One region of the Paraburkholderia caffeinilytica genome, then DNA from elsewhere that is predicted to be linked to it. Evidence: riboswitches for the same ligand, from Rfam matches in the RefSeq annotation. Region 1 holds a riboswitch; the other holds the start of a gene.

Region 1 (7,370 bases):
GTCGGTAGCGTTGTACCAGGATATCGCCGGGAATCACCAGGGAACGACGGTCAGCACGGATTTCGTGGCGTCCGCGCCGGTTGGCGGCTGGTTGTTCTCGGTGGGCCCGGGCTTCACCTGGGCGAATGGCACCTATACGCGGACGTTCTTCGGCGTGTCCCGTCAGCAGAGCGCGGCGTCAGGATTGCCCACGTACAACACCAGCGCGGGGGTGCGGGACGTCCATATGAACGCCATGGTGACTTACGACTTTTCAAAGCACTGGAATGGATCGGTTTCCGCCACGTTCGGACGACTGGAGCACGACGCGGCGAATAGCCCGATTACCGAAAAAAGATTCGAGCTCAATACGCTCGCTTCAGTGAACTACAAGTTCTAGTTGCTGGTTTCTCGTGCGCTCGCGGCACGCGAGAAACCAGTAGCCAATCGCGGTTCACTCCCCCGCGCCCAGCTCTTCGACTTCGATCCCCAACTCCGCAGCCATGCGCCGCACCACGATCTGAAGCCGGCTCACCTCATTGGCAAGCCGCTTCTGTTCAGCCTTGACCGCCTCGAACGCGGACAGCGGCACGACTTCATCTTCTCCCCCCGGCTGGGCAAGATCGCTTGCGCTGACTTCGCCGCATAGCAGATGCATCCAGCGATTTTCGCGCTCGCCCGGCGTGCGGGCCAGCTTCACCACTCGCGGCGGATCGTTGGCAGCCAGTTCGTCGAGAAACGCCTCGACCGACGAGATGTCGGCAAATCCGTGCAGGCGCGCGCTGTTCAAGCGCAACTCGGCCGCGGTCTGCGGACCGCGCAGCAGCAGCGTGGTCAGTAACGCAGCCGACTGGCTCGGCAACCCCAACACCCGATTCATGTTGTGCTCGAAGCGCGGCACGCGGCTGCTGCTGCCTTCCATCACCAGGCTCAGCCGCTTCAATCCGTCGACGGCAGTCAGCACCTCGGCCTCCGTCGCGTTCATCACCGGCGCCCGGCCGGTTTTCTGATTGCAACCCAAGGTCAGCGCGTTCAGCGAAAGCGGATAACTGTCCGGTACGGTGTGCTGCTTTTCGACGAGCACGCCGAGCACGCGCCCCTCAAGCAAGGTCAAAGCGCGAATGGAAGGACGGGAAACAGCGTCGGGCGTGGAGTTCATAGCGGATGTCGCGGCATGCGCCGCCGGGTCTCGTGGAGGGTGTGCCTTACCGTTGCACAGCCGGGCGCGGGTTTTAGTTTGTGGGCACTATGATAAACGGCCCGGCCGCTCGTGGTGCACGAATCTCGGCGATGACCTCGCACGTGCGGTGCTCTGTGGCACGACCCGCGTTGCCGCAAGACGTGCTTCCCTGGACCATTCACCCGCCCATCCGCTCGCGCGTCCGGCGATAAGCACGCTTTCGCGCCAGCGTATTTTGTTTCGTTGACGAATTCCCATATTAGAGATAATTTCCCTAATATGGAAAACACATTCTCAGACGACAACGCCATCGACCGCCGTATTGCCCAGCGTCTGCGCGGGCTGCGCGCCGAGCGCAACTGGTCGCTCGACGAGCTTGCCAAGCTGAGCAATGTCAGCCGCGCCACCTTGTCGCGCCTCGAGAACGCCGCCGTCAGCCCCACGGCGAGCGTGCTGGGCAAGCTCTGCGTCGCCTACGGCTTGCCGATGTCGCGCCTCATGCACATGGTCGAGGAAGACTTTGCGCCGCTGGTGCCGCGCGACGCGCAGACGGTCTGGACCGATGCAAGCGTCGGCTTCCGGCGCCGTTCGGTGTCGCCGCCGGCCCAGGCGCTGAGCGGCGAGGCGCTGGAGTGCGAGCTCGACGCCGGCGCGCGCATCACGTATGAAGCGTCGCCGAGAGCCGGCCTCGAACATCACCTGATCCTGCTCGAAGGGCAGTTGCAGATCACCGTCGACGGCCGAAGCCACGACCTGCAACCCGGCGACTGCCTGCGCTATCAGTTGTTCGGTCCCAGCACTTTCGTCACGCCCGCGCACAGCGCGGCGCGCTACATCCTCTTCATCGTCTGAGTTCGAGCCACCATGAACGCGACTGCCATCACGACCTTTTCCGCCGACGACCTCGTTCGCCATCTGCCCGAACTCGGCGCGCTGCTGCATGCCTGCGTCCATGACGGCGCAAGCGTCGGATTTGTACTGCCGTATAGCGTCGAAGAGGGTGAGGCGTTCTGGAGCCGAAAGGTGCTGCCGTCGCTGCGCGCGGGCGCGTTGGTGCTGTTCGTCGCCCGGCATGGCGAGTCGATCGCCGGCACCGTGCAACTCGATCACGACACGATGCCGAATCAGCGCCATCGCGCCGAGGTGCGCAAGCTGCTGGTCCACCCCGGGTTCCGCCGTCAGGGTATTGCCAAAGCGCTGATGGTGGAACTGGAGCGCTGTGCGCACCAGTTGCAGCGCAGCCTGCTGACGCTCGATACGCGCACGGGCGACAAGGCGGAGCCACTCTATGCCGCGCTGGGTTATCAGACGGCCGGCGTGATCCCGCAGTTTTGCCGCGACACGCTGGAGGAGCGGCTTGATTCAACCACCATCATGTACAAGACGCTGTAAGCGTGACGTCGTCGGGCCGCCTGTGAAGTGCGCGCGCAGTGGCCGATCCTGACCGATGCGCCGTGATGGCGGCCGCGACGCAAACACAAGCAAGTCTTCAGCGTGCGGTTTAACGGCGCGAATCGAACGCGATCCGCACCGCCAGGCCGGCGAGCACGGTGCCCATCAGCCACCGTTGCACCAGCAGCCACACCGGCCGCCCGGCGAGAAACCCGGCGATCGAACCCGCCATGCTCGCAATCAGCGCGTTGATCGTGACGGCGATGACGATCTGCACGCAGCCCAGCGCGATCGACTGCGTGAGCACGCTGCCGTGCGCCGGTGAAATGAATTGCGGCAGCAGCGACAGATACATCACGGCGATCTTCGGATTCGCGAGGTTCGTGACGAGGCCCATGGTGAAGAGCTTGCGACGGCTGTCGTGCGGCAGGTCGCGCACCTGAAACGGCGAGCGGCCGCCCGGCTTGACCGCCTGCCACGCCAGATACAGCAGGTAAAGCGCGCCGCCAAAACGCAACGCGTCGTACGCATAGGGCACCGTCAACAGCAGCGCGGTGATGCCAAACGCCGCGCAAAACATGTAGAACACGTAGCCGAGCGCGACTCCGCCGAGCGACACGAGCCCCGCGCGCCGCCCCTGGCAGAGCGATCGCGAGATCAGATAGATCATGTTCGGGCCGGGTGTGAGCACCATGCCAAGCGAGACCAGGGCAAAGGCGAGCAGCGTTGTGGCAGCGGGCACGGCGTTCTCCAGTGTGAATTGAAATCGGGCAATGCGGTCAAATATAGCCGATGCCGTCGATCCAGTCCGCCAATCCCATACGAAACATCCGGATGAGTGGTTGAAAGGCGTTTATCGCATCTGACTACGCCCCTTTTCGTCCGGCTGATTGCGCGCTGCATGACAGGAAACACTTGCGGTGAGGATTTTTGCCCGGTATTGTCATGCCGTTCTGCAACGCAGCGCGGGAGAGATCGTCAGAAGATTGTGACGACGCCGACGGAGCAACCGCCCCGGAAACTCTCAGGCAAAAGGACCGCGCAGCCGGAACATCTGGAGAGCGGCGCCGTGCGCGCCCACCGAAGGGGATTCCCTGCATACCGCTTGCATCGCGCGTACGCTCACGGGAAGAAACTCTCAGGTACATGGACAGATGGGGCATCGACGCCGGTTTCGACACGAAATCGACACCGGTGATGCTCAACTACTCTGGACCATGTCATGTCACGAATCGCCATTATCGGCGCCGGCATTACCGGCGTCACGACTGCTCACGCCCTGGCGCAATGCGGCCACCACGTCACCGTGTTCGAACGTCATCGCTATGCGGCGATGGAGACCTCGTTCGCCAACGGCGGCCAGTTGTCCGCCAGCAATGCCGAAGTCTGGAACAGCGCGGCCACAGTGCTGAAGGGCTTGCGCTGGATGTTCACGCGCGACGCCCCGCTGCTGCTCAATCCAATGCCCACGTGGCACAAGTATTCGTGGATGGGCGAATTTTTGCGGCAGATTCCGCACTACCGCGCGAACACCGTCGAAACGGTGCGGCTCGCGATCGCGGCGCGCGAGCATCTGTTTTCGATCGCCGAGCGCGAAGGGATCGACTTCGATCTGGAGCGGCGCGGCATTTTGCATATCTACAAGACGCGCAAGGAATTCGATGCGGCCGGCAAGGTGAATGAATTGCTGCGCGAAGGTGGGCTGGAGCGGAATCCGGTGACGTCGAGCGAGTTGCATGCGATCGAGCCCACGTTGCACGGCAATTTTTTCGGCGGTTTTTTTACGCCTTCGGATTCCACCGGCGATATTCACAAGTTCACCCGAGGGTTGGCGCAGGCCTGCGTGCGGCATGGCGTGGAATTTCACTACGATGCGGACATTACGTCGATCGAGCAGCCGGCCGAGGGGCGATTTTCGTTGATGGTCAATCTGGAAGGCGAGTCGCAACGGTTTGCCTTCGAGCGGATCGTGGTGTGCGCCGGTGTGAAGAGCCGCGAGTTCGCGGCAATGCTTGGCGATCACGTGAACGTCTATCCGGTTAAGGGTTATTCGATCACCGTGTGCCTGGATGATGAAGCGAGTCAGCAGAACGCGCCGTGGGTAAGTCTGCTCGACGACAGCGCCAAGATCGTGACGAGCCGGCTTGGCGCGGATCGGTTCCGCGTGGCGGGGACTGCGGAGATCAATGGGTTCAATCGCGATATCCGCTCGGATCGGATTGCGCCTTTGGTCGACTGGACTCGACGGTATTTTCCCGAGGTGTCGACTTCGAAGGTGATTCCGTGGGCGGGGTTGCGGCCCATGCTGCCGAGTATGTTGCCGAAGGTCGGGCGCGGGAAACGGCGCGGCGTTTTCTATAACACCGGGCACGGGCATTTGGGGTGGACGTTGTCGGCGGCCACGGCGCAGGTTTTGGCGAATTCTATTCAATAGGTGCTTTTTTTGGCCGCAGGCACGGGTGGCTTTTGCCTGCGGCTTCCTCGTTGAAGCTAGCCGTTGAGGCGCGGCCGAGGGCGGAAAACTGATGAAATTGAAGGCCCACCTGGAAATCCGCCTCCTTGAGCGTTGCTAGTCATACCTTCTTAAAAACGCCTCATACGCGACCGTCGAGTTGAGAGCTTTCGCTGATTCGTTTTCCAATCGGGCAGCATCATCATCGTCGCTAATCGACACAAACAGAACAATCTGTTCCCTGTCCGGTCCCGTGCCAAAAAGGCCCTCGTTGTCGAGCAACTGTAGTGCCGCCACCATGTCGCCGTGCACCCTCTCGACGAAAGAAGGGAAATCCGCGTGTTCAAGTTCAGATCTAAGTCTTGCGGAAATTCCGTTTAAGTTGGAAGCCTTCCACGCTTCATATTTCCATTCGGACACACTCCATTTGAACTCCGGCGCTTCTTCGTCATCAGGAACCTCCATTTCCTTCCTGATCTGCAGCAGCGCTTCGATCGAGTTGGCGGCCGGCACGACGGTCATGGCACTGCTGTCGGTGTATAGCGCGTACGCGTAAAAATGCTCACCCGGTCGGGCAGATCGAAGATCCTCAAAACTTGCTCTTGCTGCGTGAGCAATGTCTCGCTGAAAATCGGAAAAGGTATCCATGGTTTTCTCCGTCCAATCGCTACTATTGATTGCTATTTCCGAAAATGGCCTGGCCAATTTTTTGTAACTCTGCCGTCATTGCGGCAGTCGCGTCTGGAGGCGACAAATCCTGTCGACTGATCGTTGCATCTGCCCTCTGTAGACCATCTGCCACTGCCTTTGCGTTTGCAACGGAGTGGCCGGCATTCGGTGCCCACATGAGCGCCCCTTGATCATATACAGGGTCAATCCCATACTTCTCCGCGATCGCCCGACTCCTCGCCAATTGCGCCTGCATTCTTGGATTGTTAGCAAATTCGCCCTTGAAGATAATGTGATGCGCATGAGGATTTTCCATCCCTTCAGGAGGATTTGTTCCGGACAACTTCTTGAAATAGGTGCCCCAACATTCGGCTAACCCGTTTGGATCACAAAACTGTATCGGATCGTGAACGTATGCATGGGTACGCCAACCGCCATTCAGACCGATTGGATCAACGCTCAGGTAGTGTCCCGTTGAAGGATCATAATAGCGGTTGAGGTTGTAGTGGAGATCATCTTCCTCGTCTGCCCACTGGCCCGGAAAGCGCAGCGACAAATCAAATCCACCGTTTTCGTTCGACTCAGTGATCAATCGTCCCCACAGCGTATGGTCTACTTTACGGACCAGATGTCCTTGTTCATCAAAAATAGCGCCTGGCAACCCGATGGGGTTGGAGATTACTGGGTATATACCGGCATCCGTCTCTTGCGCCAACGGCACAAAGTCGCCCGGGGAGATATGCCATGTCGTCGCGCTTCCTACGGTGCCATTCTTTTCGTGCCACCGCTCGGCAAGCCTCGACCCATCCCACAGAAATCTCACCGCTTCAAGTGTACCGGCAGCGCGCTTCTCCACCCGCCGATTAAACGCGTCGTACCGATAAGTCCAAACCCCTCTTTCCGGTGTACGCACCTTCACCAGCCGGTTCAACCCATCCCACGTGTATTGCCAGGTCTTAGGCCTGAAGCCAGGCTGCTCAACCGTCTTTTCGATCGTCCGCCCGCGCGCATCGTAACGATAGCGTGCGTAACCGACGCGTTCCGGGAGTCCTCCTGGCAGGTAACGGCGAACGTCGGTTGGCCCCTGCCGGCCATGCGCTGCAATGTTGAGGTTCGCGTCATAGCGGTAATGCTCCGGTGGCTGACGGAGGCTATGTACGGACGCTATCTGTCCACGTACGTCACGTTGATACGTCACGCTGTCGGAGTCAGTATCTGCACGCTCCAACTGTCCGGCCGCATCGTACGAATACAGCTGACGCGTGAGTTGTTCCAATGCTTGAACCGGGTTCGACTGTATCTCGTCGAACGCCGATCGCGGCCCCGCGACCTGCCGACGCACACGGCCCAACGCATCGTATTGCCGCTGCATGACGAACTCACCAGCCTGCCGGCCTGTTTCGCGCCCCTGACTGTCGCGCAGGATCGACATCGGACCGACCTTGGTCAGTCCGCCGAACTGGTCGTATTCATACTGCGTCTGCCGATGCGGCGTTATTCGCGCACTGCGTCGACCTTCGGCGTCGTACGCGTGCTTCAGGAGATCACCGTGCTGGTCCTCTCCAATCAGACGCCCCTTTTCGTCATAGCTGAGGCGGGTTACGTGGGCGGACTCTCCTCGCACTTCGGCCATAGCGAGCCGACCCGCATCGTCGTAGGTGTAGGCCAACTCTACGTCGCCGGCATCGACCGTTGCCA
Region 2 (7,370 bases), on a different replicon from region 1:
TCGTAAAACAAAAAATCCCTGCCCCGTGGCGACACGGGCAGGGATTTTTTAGTGTGCGAGCGCTCGGTGCACCGGAAAGTCAGGCACCCGCCGATGCAGCCGCGGGACGGCCGAACGCCTCGACAAATGCCAACGCCGGCGTGCTGCGAGCGAGCGACGTGAAATGCGCGTGCAGCTCAGCGGGTACGAGCCACGGATAACTCAACCCATCCTGCAACGCGTCGAGCAATTTGCCGTCGACGTCGGGCACGACGTCCATCCGCGCAATGTGGATATGAAACCCCGTGACGGCCGGCGCCGCGTCGAAACTCCACCGGTACACCCCATGGCCGACGCGCAACGCGCCGGTGGCCCGTTCGCGCATCACCACCAGCCACGGCAACGCGTCGATCGCGCCGTTCTCCACCGCGAGCGAATCACACACGTAATAGGTGCGGCACTGCGCGTATTGCGCGCCGAAATCGGTAACGAGCGTTTTCGCTATCGCATCGGTACCGACCGTGCGCGCCGGAAACGCGATATTCGACGTGGCAAGCGAAATGGTGAGAACCGCGTCCGGCGCGAAGGCCTCGGCGATGCGGTGGGCACGCGTGTTGTCTTTCGCGTCGATATAGGTTTCGAGTGCACGGCGATAATGCGCGAGCGGTGGCATGGGCATGCGAGCAGTCTCCGAGTGGCGCCCGTTCGAAGTCCGTTCGACGTCCGACTAACGGGCCGTGCCACTGTAGCCTGCGCACGTCGAAAAACCGCCGATGCACCTGCCGCGCACGGGGTCTTGCATGCGCCCCACGATCAAGGCTTCTGCAACAGCGCCTTCAAACTCGCGAGCCGGTCTTTCGGCGACATCGGTGCTTCTTCGGGCGTCGGCGGCGGGGCGTCGTCGAGCAGCATTTCGGGGATGAAGCGCGACGGCTCGCACACCACGGTCTCTCTCGCGCGCTTGCGCTTCTTGCACCAGTTCAGATGCAGGCTGCGCTGCGCCCGCGTGATCGCGACGTACATCAAACGACGCTCTTCCTCGATGCGCGCGTCGTCGATCGGTTCGTCGTCCGGGCCGCCACGATGCGGCATGATGCCCTCTTCGACGCCCACCAGAAACACGTGCGGATACTCCAGCCCCTTCGACGCATGCACGGTCGAGAGCCGCACGGCGTCCGGATCTTCTTCGCGGCCTTCGAGCATCGACATCAGCGCGACGGTCTGGATCAAGCCGAGCAGACTCTTGCCCGTGTCGCCGAAGCCGTCGGCGGTGTCGTAGCCGGTTGCTTCGCTCTTCTCCGAACCTTCAGGCTCAGCCTTGGTGCCCTTGCGCTTCAACCATTCCATGAACTCCAGCACGTTCTGCCACTTGGCCTGCGCCTGGCGTTCGTCGAACGCGTCGTACAGATAGGCTTCGTAGTGAATCGCATCCATCAGTTCGTCGAGCAAGGTCCCGGCGGCATCTTTCTCGGCGCGATCGGTGAGGCGCTGCATGAAGTCGCAGAACACGCGCATCGGTTCGATCTGACGCGGCGACAGGCGCGCCTCGATGCCGCCCATGTACACCGCTTCGAATAGCGACACCTTCGCCTGGCCCGCGAACGAGCCGAGCGCTTCGAGCGTCGTATTGCCGACGCCGCGGCGCGGCGTGGTGATCGCGCGGATGAACGCCGGGTCGTCGTTTGCGTTGGCGATCAGGCGCAGATACGCGCAGATATCCTTGATCTCGGCTTTGTCGAAGAACGACTGCCCGCCGGACAGCACATACGGAATCCGCTCGCGCCGCAGCACCTGTTCGAAGATGCGCGCCTGGAAATTGCCGCGGTACAGGATCGCGTAATCGCGGAAATTCGCGCGCCGCTCGAACTTGTGCGCGGACAGGCGGAACACCACGGATTCGGCCTCGTGCTCTTCGTCGTTGCAAGGTGTGACGGTGATCGTGTCGCCCATGCCGTGCTCGGACCAGAGCTTCTTTTCGAACAGCTTCGGGTTGTTCGCGATCACGTTGTTCGCGGCGGTGAGAATGCGCACTGTCGAGCGGTAGTTCTGCTCCAGCTTGATCAGATGCAACTTCGGAAAATCCTTGCTGAGCTGCCCGAGATTTTCGAGCGTCGCGCCGCGCCAGCCGTAAATCGCCTGGTCGTCGTCGCCGACAGCCGTGAAAGCGGCGCGCTTGCCGGCCAGCAGTTTCACCAGCTCGTACTGGCACGCGTTGGTGTCCTGATACTCGTCGATCAGCAGATAGCGCAGCTTGTTTTGCCAGCGGTCGCGCACCTGCTCGTTCTTCTCGAAGAGTTCGGCGGGCAGGCGGATCAGATCGTCGAAATCGACCGCCTGATACGCGTGCAGTGTCGCCACGTAATTGCGGTAGACGATCGCGGCCTGATGCTCGTCCTCGTTCGCGGCGATCGCGATCGCCTGTTCCGGCATGATCATGCCGTTCTTCCACAGCGAAATAATCGACTGGATCTTGCGGATAAAGCCCTTGTCCGTCGAGCCGACCTGCTCCTGGATCATGCCGAAGCAGTCGTCCGAATCCATGATCGAGAACTGCGGCTTCAGGCCGACGTGTTCCGCTTCCTGCCGCAGAATCTGCACGCCGAGCGAGTGGAAGGTGCAAACCGTCAGCTGGTTGACGGGCACTTTGCGGCCTTCCTTGCCGGGCGTGGTGAGCGTCTTGCCTTCGAGCAGCTTGCCGACGCGCTCGCGCATTTCCAGCGCGGCCTTGTTCGTGAACGTGACGGCGGCGATGTGGCGCGGCTCGAAGCCTTTGGCTTCGATCAGATGGGCGATTTTCTGCGTGATCACGCGCGTCTTGCCGCTGCCTGCGCCGGCGAGCACGAGACACGGACCGTCAAGATAACGGACCGCTTCATTTTGAGCGGGGTTCAGGCCTGCGGACATCGTCTGTGGATGGGTAATGCGGTTGAGGGCGCTTGGGTGCGGAATCGCGAGACCGAAGGCCCGGGGGCATGCTGCGCGGGGCGGGCGGCTGGAGCGCGCCTCGGTGCAACGGGCGTTCCGGCTCGCTGCGATCCGCGCGAGAGGAGCGATGTTAACACGGATGACCGGAGCCGATGCCGCGACAGACAAGCTGACGAGCGACCTGGAATGAAGACCGCGGTGGCAGCCAGTCAGGGGACAAAAACGGCGGCTCGAACTCGCTGCCGTGAATGCCGCGTCAACTGCCGCCCGAGCGCCGCCGGGCAGCCGCCGTCGACAAGACGCCTGCGACGTTGCCGACAGTCCGCCTTCGGGACATGCCACAATTACGGCGTTGCGCGCCGTCGCCGCGGTGGCAAAGCGGCGCGCCGTTTTTGCAGGAAGACACGCATGTCCGCATCGCTGAAGATTGGATTGATGGGTTACGGTTTCGCTGGCGCGACCTTTCATGCGCCGGTAATCGAGCACTGCGGGAGAGCGAGCATCGCGGCCATCGCGACGAGTCAGCCCGAGCACGCGCTGGCCGATTACCCGCACGCAAAAGTGGTGGCCGATCTGGACGCCCTGCTGGCGCTCGAAGAAATCGACTGCGTCGTCATCGCGACGCCCAATGACACGCATTTCGACCTGGCGCGCCGCACGCTGGAAGCGGGCAAGCACGTGGTGGTCGACAAGCCCGTCACGCTGACCGCCGCCGACGCCCACACGCTCGCCAACATTGCACTGGCTCGCGGCAAGCGGTTCGTGCCCTTTCACAACCGCCGCTGGGACGGTGATTTCCTGACCGTGCGGGATCTGCTGGCCAGCAGAGAGTTGGGGCGCATCACGCAATACGAATCGCATTTCGACCGTTTCCGGCCGGAGGTTCGGCAGCGTTGGCGCGAGGAGGCTTCGCGCGGCGGCGGTCTGCTATTCGATCTCGGACCGCACCTGATCGATCAGGCGTTGGCGCTGTTCGGCGCACCGCAGACCGTGTCCGCGACGGTTCGGACGCATCGCGACCAGGCCAGTGCGCCGGACTACGTCCATATCCAGCTCGGGTACGGCGACTTCGAGGTGGTGTTGCATGCAAGCGCGTTGACTGCCTTGGTCGCGCCAAGGTTTGCGATTCACGGCACGCAAGGGAGCTACGTGAAATATGGGCTCGATACGCAGGAGGATCAGTTGAAAGCCGGCTTACGGCCCGGCGACGAGGGATTCGGCGCCGGCAACACGGCTGGGGTATTGCGCGTGCTCGAAGGCGATCAGGAAGTCGAGCGGGAAGTGCCTACGCGCAATGGGGAATACATCGGCTTTTATATTGCCTTGGCGGACGCCATTCAGAACGGCGCGAAGTTTCCCATCAGCCCTCAGGATGCGGTCGACGTCATGACGATCATCGAGCTTGCAGCCCGGAGTTCCGAGGAAGGCGTCCGGCTGCCGTTCGAACGTATTCGCTGATTATTGCCGTACGCTGCGGGACGCTTTCTGGCCATTTGGCGGCAGCACGCAGACCATGCCGCCGCCAAAGACGCCATGAGCCAAAGCCTGACAATCCCGAAAGGAACATAACGTTACAAATAACCCCGCCTCTGCGGTCAGCGCGAATTCCCGGCAATCCGTTGCTACCCCAGTAGCACTACAAAACGACAACGACTTCCGGAGAGTCCATGCCCCGTATCGTCCGCGCAGTAGCAGCATGCGCTTTGCTCAGTTCCCTGGCCGCCTGCGTGGTGGCTCCCCAGCAACCCGCGCCGGCGCCGCGCCCTAACCCGCAGCAAATCGCGGATCAGCGCTTCAGCCAGGTCAATGGCCGTATCGACAACTTGAGCCGCCGCATCGACGCTCGCGTCAATCAAGGCTATTACCCGCCCCCGCAAGGCGGCGCACTGCACCACCGCCTCGACGTAATCCGTCAGGAGGCCCACGATATGGCGGCACAACACGGCGGCGGCCTGTCCGGCGACGAACAGCATGTGCTGAACCAGGAACTGGATAACGCAGCGCACGCCATCGGCGAATAATCGGGCCGGTTCGGGCACTGAAGCAAAAAAGCGCGGGCGTCACGTCCCGCGCTTTTTTTGACTGTCGCGATCTTGCAGCGCCAACCGCCACGCCCCTTGCGGGCCTTTATTTGACAAGCCCCCGGCCCTCGCGTACATTCGCCGCACGCGTCGGGAGAGCGTGCTGGCCGCAGAAAATCGCAGGCCGCGCCGCCGAAGGGGCACACCCGCAAACTCTCAGGCAAAAGGACCGACCGCGTCGAAGAACCCGCGCCCAAGCAAGATCAAGGCACCGGTTTTTCGCACTCTGGAGAGCGGCAGTAGCCGTCTGCGTCGCGTACATCGAACGTACGTCGAGCAGATTCTGGCAGGCTGCCCACCGAAGGGGCGCGCGTTTCACCGTAGCGATGACAGCTGCAACATCGCACGGGAGCGCAATCTCTCAGGTATCGAGGACAGAGGGGTCATGCAACGCCATCGCTCGCAGGCATCCGCCGCGAGGCGTAGCGCCGCATGGCCTTTTTTGTTTCGCGAGACGCCCGAGGCCCCATGACCGAACTCAAACACACCCCGCTCAACGCCACCCATCGTGCGCTCAACGCTCGCATGGTCGATTTCGGCGGCTGGGACATGCCCGTCAACTACGGCTCGCAGATCGACGAACACCGCGCCGTGCGCACCGACGCCGGGATGTTCGACGTCTCGCATATGTGCGTCGTCGATTTCACCGGCGAGCGCGTGCGCGCCTTTTTTGAATACGCGCTGGCCAATAACGTCGCCAAGCTGCAAACGCCGGGCCGCGCGCTCTACTCCTGTCTGCTGAACCCGAACGGCGGTGTGATCGACGATCTGATCGTCTACTACTTCGGCGAAGATCACTTCCGCGTGGTCGTCAACGCCGGCACGGCCGATAAAGACGTCGCCTGGTTCGGCAAGCTCAACGCCGAGGGCAACTTCGGCCTGACCATCACGCCGCGCCGCGACTACGCGATCGTCGCCGTGCAAGGTCCGAACGCCCGCGAAAAAGTCTGGCAAACCGTGCCGGCCGCACGCGCTGCCACCGAAGCATTGAAGCCTTTCAACGCCGCCCGCGTCGAAGGCACGCCGTTCGGCGAACTCACCGTTGCCCGCACCGGCTACACCGGCGAAGACGGTTTCGAAATCATCGTCCCGGCGGATCACGTCGCAGCACTGTGGAACGCGCTGCAAGCACAAGGCGTGCGCCCCGCCGGTCTCGGCGCGCGCGACACGCTGCGCCTCGAAGCCGGCATGAACCTGTACGGCCAGGATATGGACGACACCGTCTCGCCACTCGACGCCGGCCTCGCCTGGACCGTCGATCTGACTTCGCCGCGTGAATTTGTCGGCAAGAAAAAGCTTGAAGCCGACGGCTCGCAGGCGGCGTTCGTCGGTCTGATCCTGCTGAAGGAAAACGGCAAGGCGGCGGGCGTGCTGCGCGCTCACCAGAAAGTCGTCACGCCGCAGGGCGAAGGCGAAATCACCAGCGGCACTTTTTCGCCCACGATGCAGGAATCGATCGCCTTTGCGCGCGTGCCGAAAGGTGTGCAGCCGGGCGATACCGTTCACGTCCAGATTCGTGACAAAAACGTACCCGCAAGCGTGGTAAAACTGCCGTTCGTGCGCAACGGCAAGGTGCTCGCAGTTTAAGCAGCCGGCGCGTGCGTCACCTTTCAGGAAAACACTGGCGTACCCAGGTTTTCTTGCCCCTGCTGGGGGCCAGGCGCGAAGCGCCAGGTTTGGGCGCCCTTTTTAAGTTCATACCGAATCACACCGCATAGGAGCATCCGATGAGCATCCCGGCCGATCTGAAATACACCGAATCGCACGAGTGGGTCCGCACCGAAGCGGACGGCACGCTGACGGTCGGCATCACCGACCACGCGCAGGAAGCGCTCGGCGATATCGTCTTCTTCGAAGTCCAGGAACTGGGCAAGACCGTGGGCGCCGGCGACACCGTCGCCGTGATCGAGTCGGTGAAAGCCGCCTCCGACATCTACGCACCGGTTTCGGGCGAGATCATCGAAGCGAACCCGGCCGTCGCCGACACGCCGGACGGCGTCAACAGCGCGCCGTACGACAACTGGCTCTTCAAGATCAAGCCGGCCGCGGACGCATCGCAGGATCGCCTGATCGACGCGGACGCGTACGCGAAGGCGATCGGCGCCTGATTCACCGCAAGTTGCACCTTTACGTTTAAACCCGACAGGCGCGGCGCGTCCGATTCCATCGTCGAACGGACGCCCGCACCGCCAGGAACACCTCATGAAGCTCGAACACCCGGATCGTCTGATGAACCGCACTCCTCTCTCGCTCGCCGCGCTCGAAGTGCATGACGCCTTCGCCGAACGGCACATCGGCCCGGATTCGGCCGACCAGCATGCGATGCTCGAAGCCCTCGGCTTCGCGTCGCGCGCGGCGCTGATCGACGCCGTCATTCCGAAGACG

The links. A riboswitch is a leader RNA that binds a small molecule or an ion and turns the genes downstream of it on or off. The one in region 1 is predicted to bind glycine.
Region 2: another riboswitch for glycine. It lies ahead of gcvT (glycine cleavage system aminomethyltransferase GcvT); the one in region 1 lies ahead of DSC91_RS06535 (D-amino acid dehydrogenase).

The regions. Positions count from the first base shown of each region.
Region 1 is NZ_CP031466.1:1,452,647-1,460,016, reverse strand. It holds gene DSC91_RS06560 (MipA/OmpV family protein) at 1-379, shown strand, start outside; gene DSC91_RS06555 (YceH family protein) at 434-1,138, opposite strand; gene DSC91_RS06550 (helix-turn-helix domain-containing protein) at 1,439-2,011, shown strand; gene DSC91_RS06545 (GNAT family N-acetyltransferase) at 2,024-2,551, shown strand; gene DSC91_RS06540 (LysE family translocator) at 2,661-3,293, opposite strand; glycine riboswitch at 3,508-3,601, shown strand; gene DSC91_RS06535 (D-amino acid dehydrogenase) at 3,774-4,985, shown strand; gene DSC91_RS06530 (DUF4303 domain-containing protein) at 5,121-5,651, opposite strand; gene DSC91_RS06525 (DUF6531 domain-containing protein) at 5,674-7,370, opposite strand, start outside.
Region 2 is NZ_CP031467.1:2,035,827-2,043,196, forward strand. It holds gene DSC91_RS25420 (hypothetical protein) at 80-658, opposite strand; gene DSC91_RS25425 (UvrD-helicase domain-containing protein) at 793-2,883, opposite strand; gene DSC91_RS25435 (oxidoreductase) at 3,313-4,362, shown strand; gene DSC91_RS25440 (hypothetical protein) at 4,572-4,925, shown strand; glycine riboswitch at 5,067-5,167, shown strand; glycine riboswitch at 5,202-5,373, shown strand; gene gcvT (glycine cleavage system aminomethyltransferase GcvT) at 5,454-6,572, shown strand; gene gcvH (glycine cleavage system protein GcvH) at 6,713-7,093, shown strand; gene gcvP (aminomethyl-transferring glycine dehydrogenase) at 7,188-7,370, shown strand, end outside.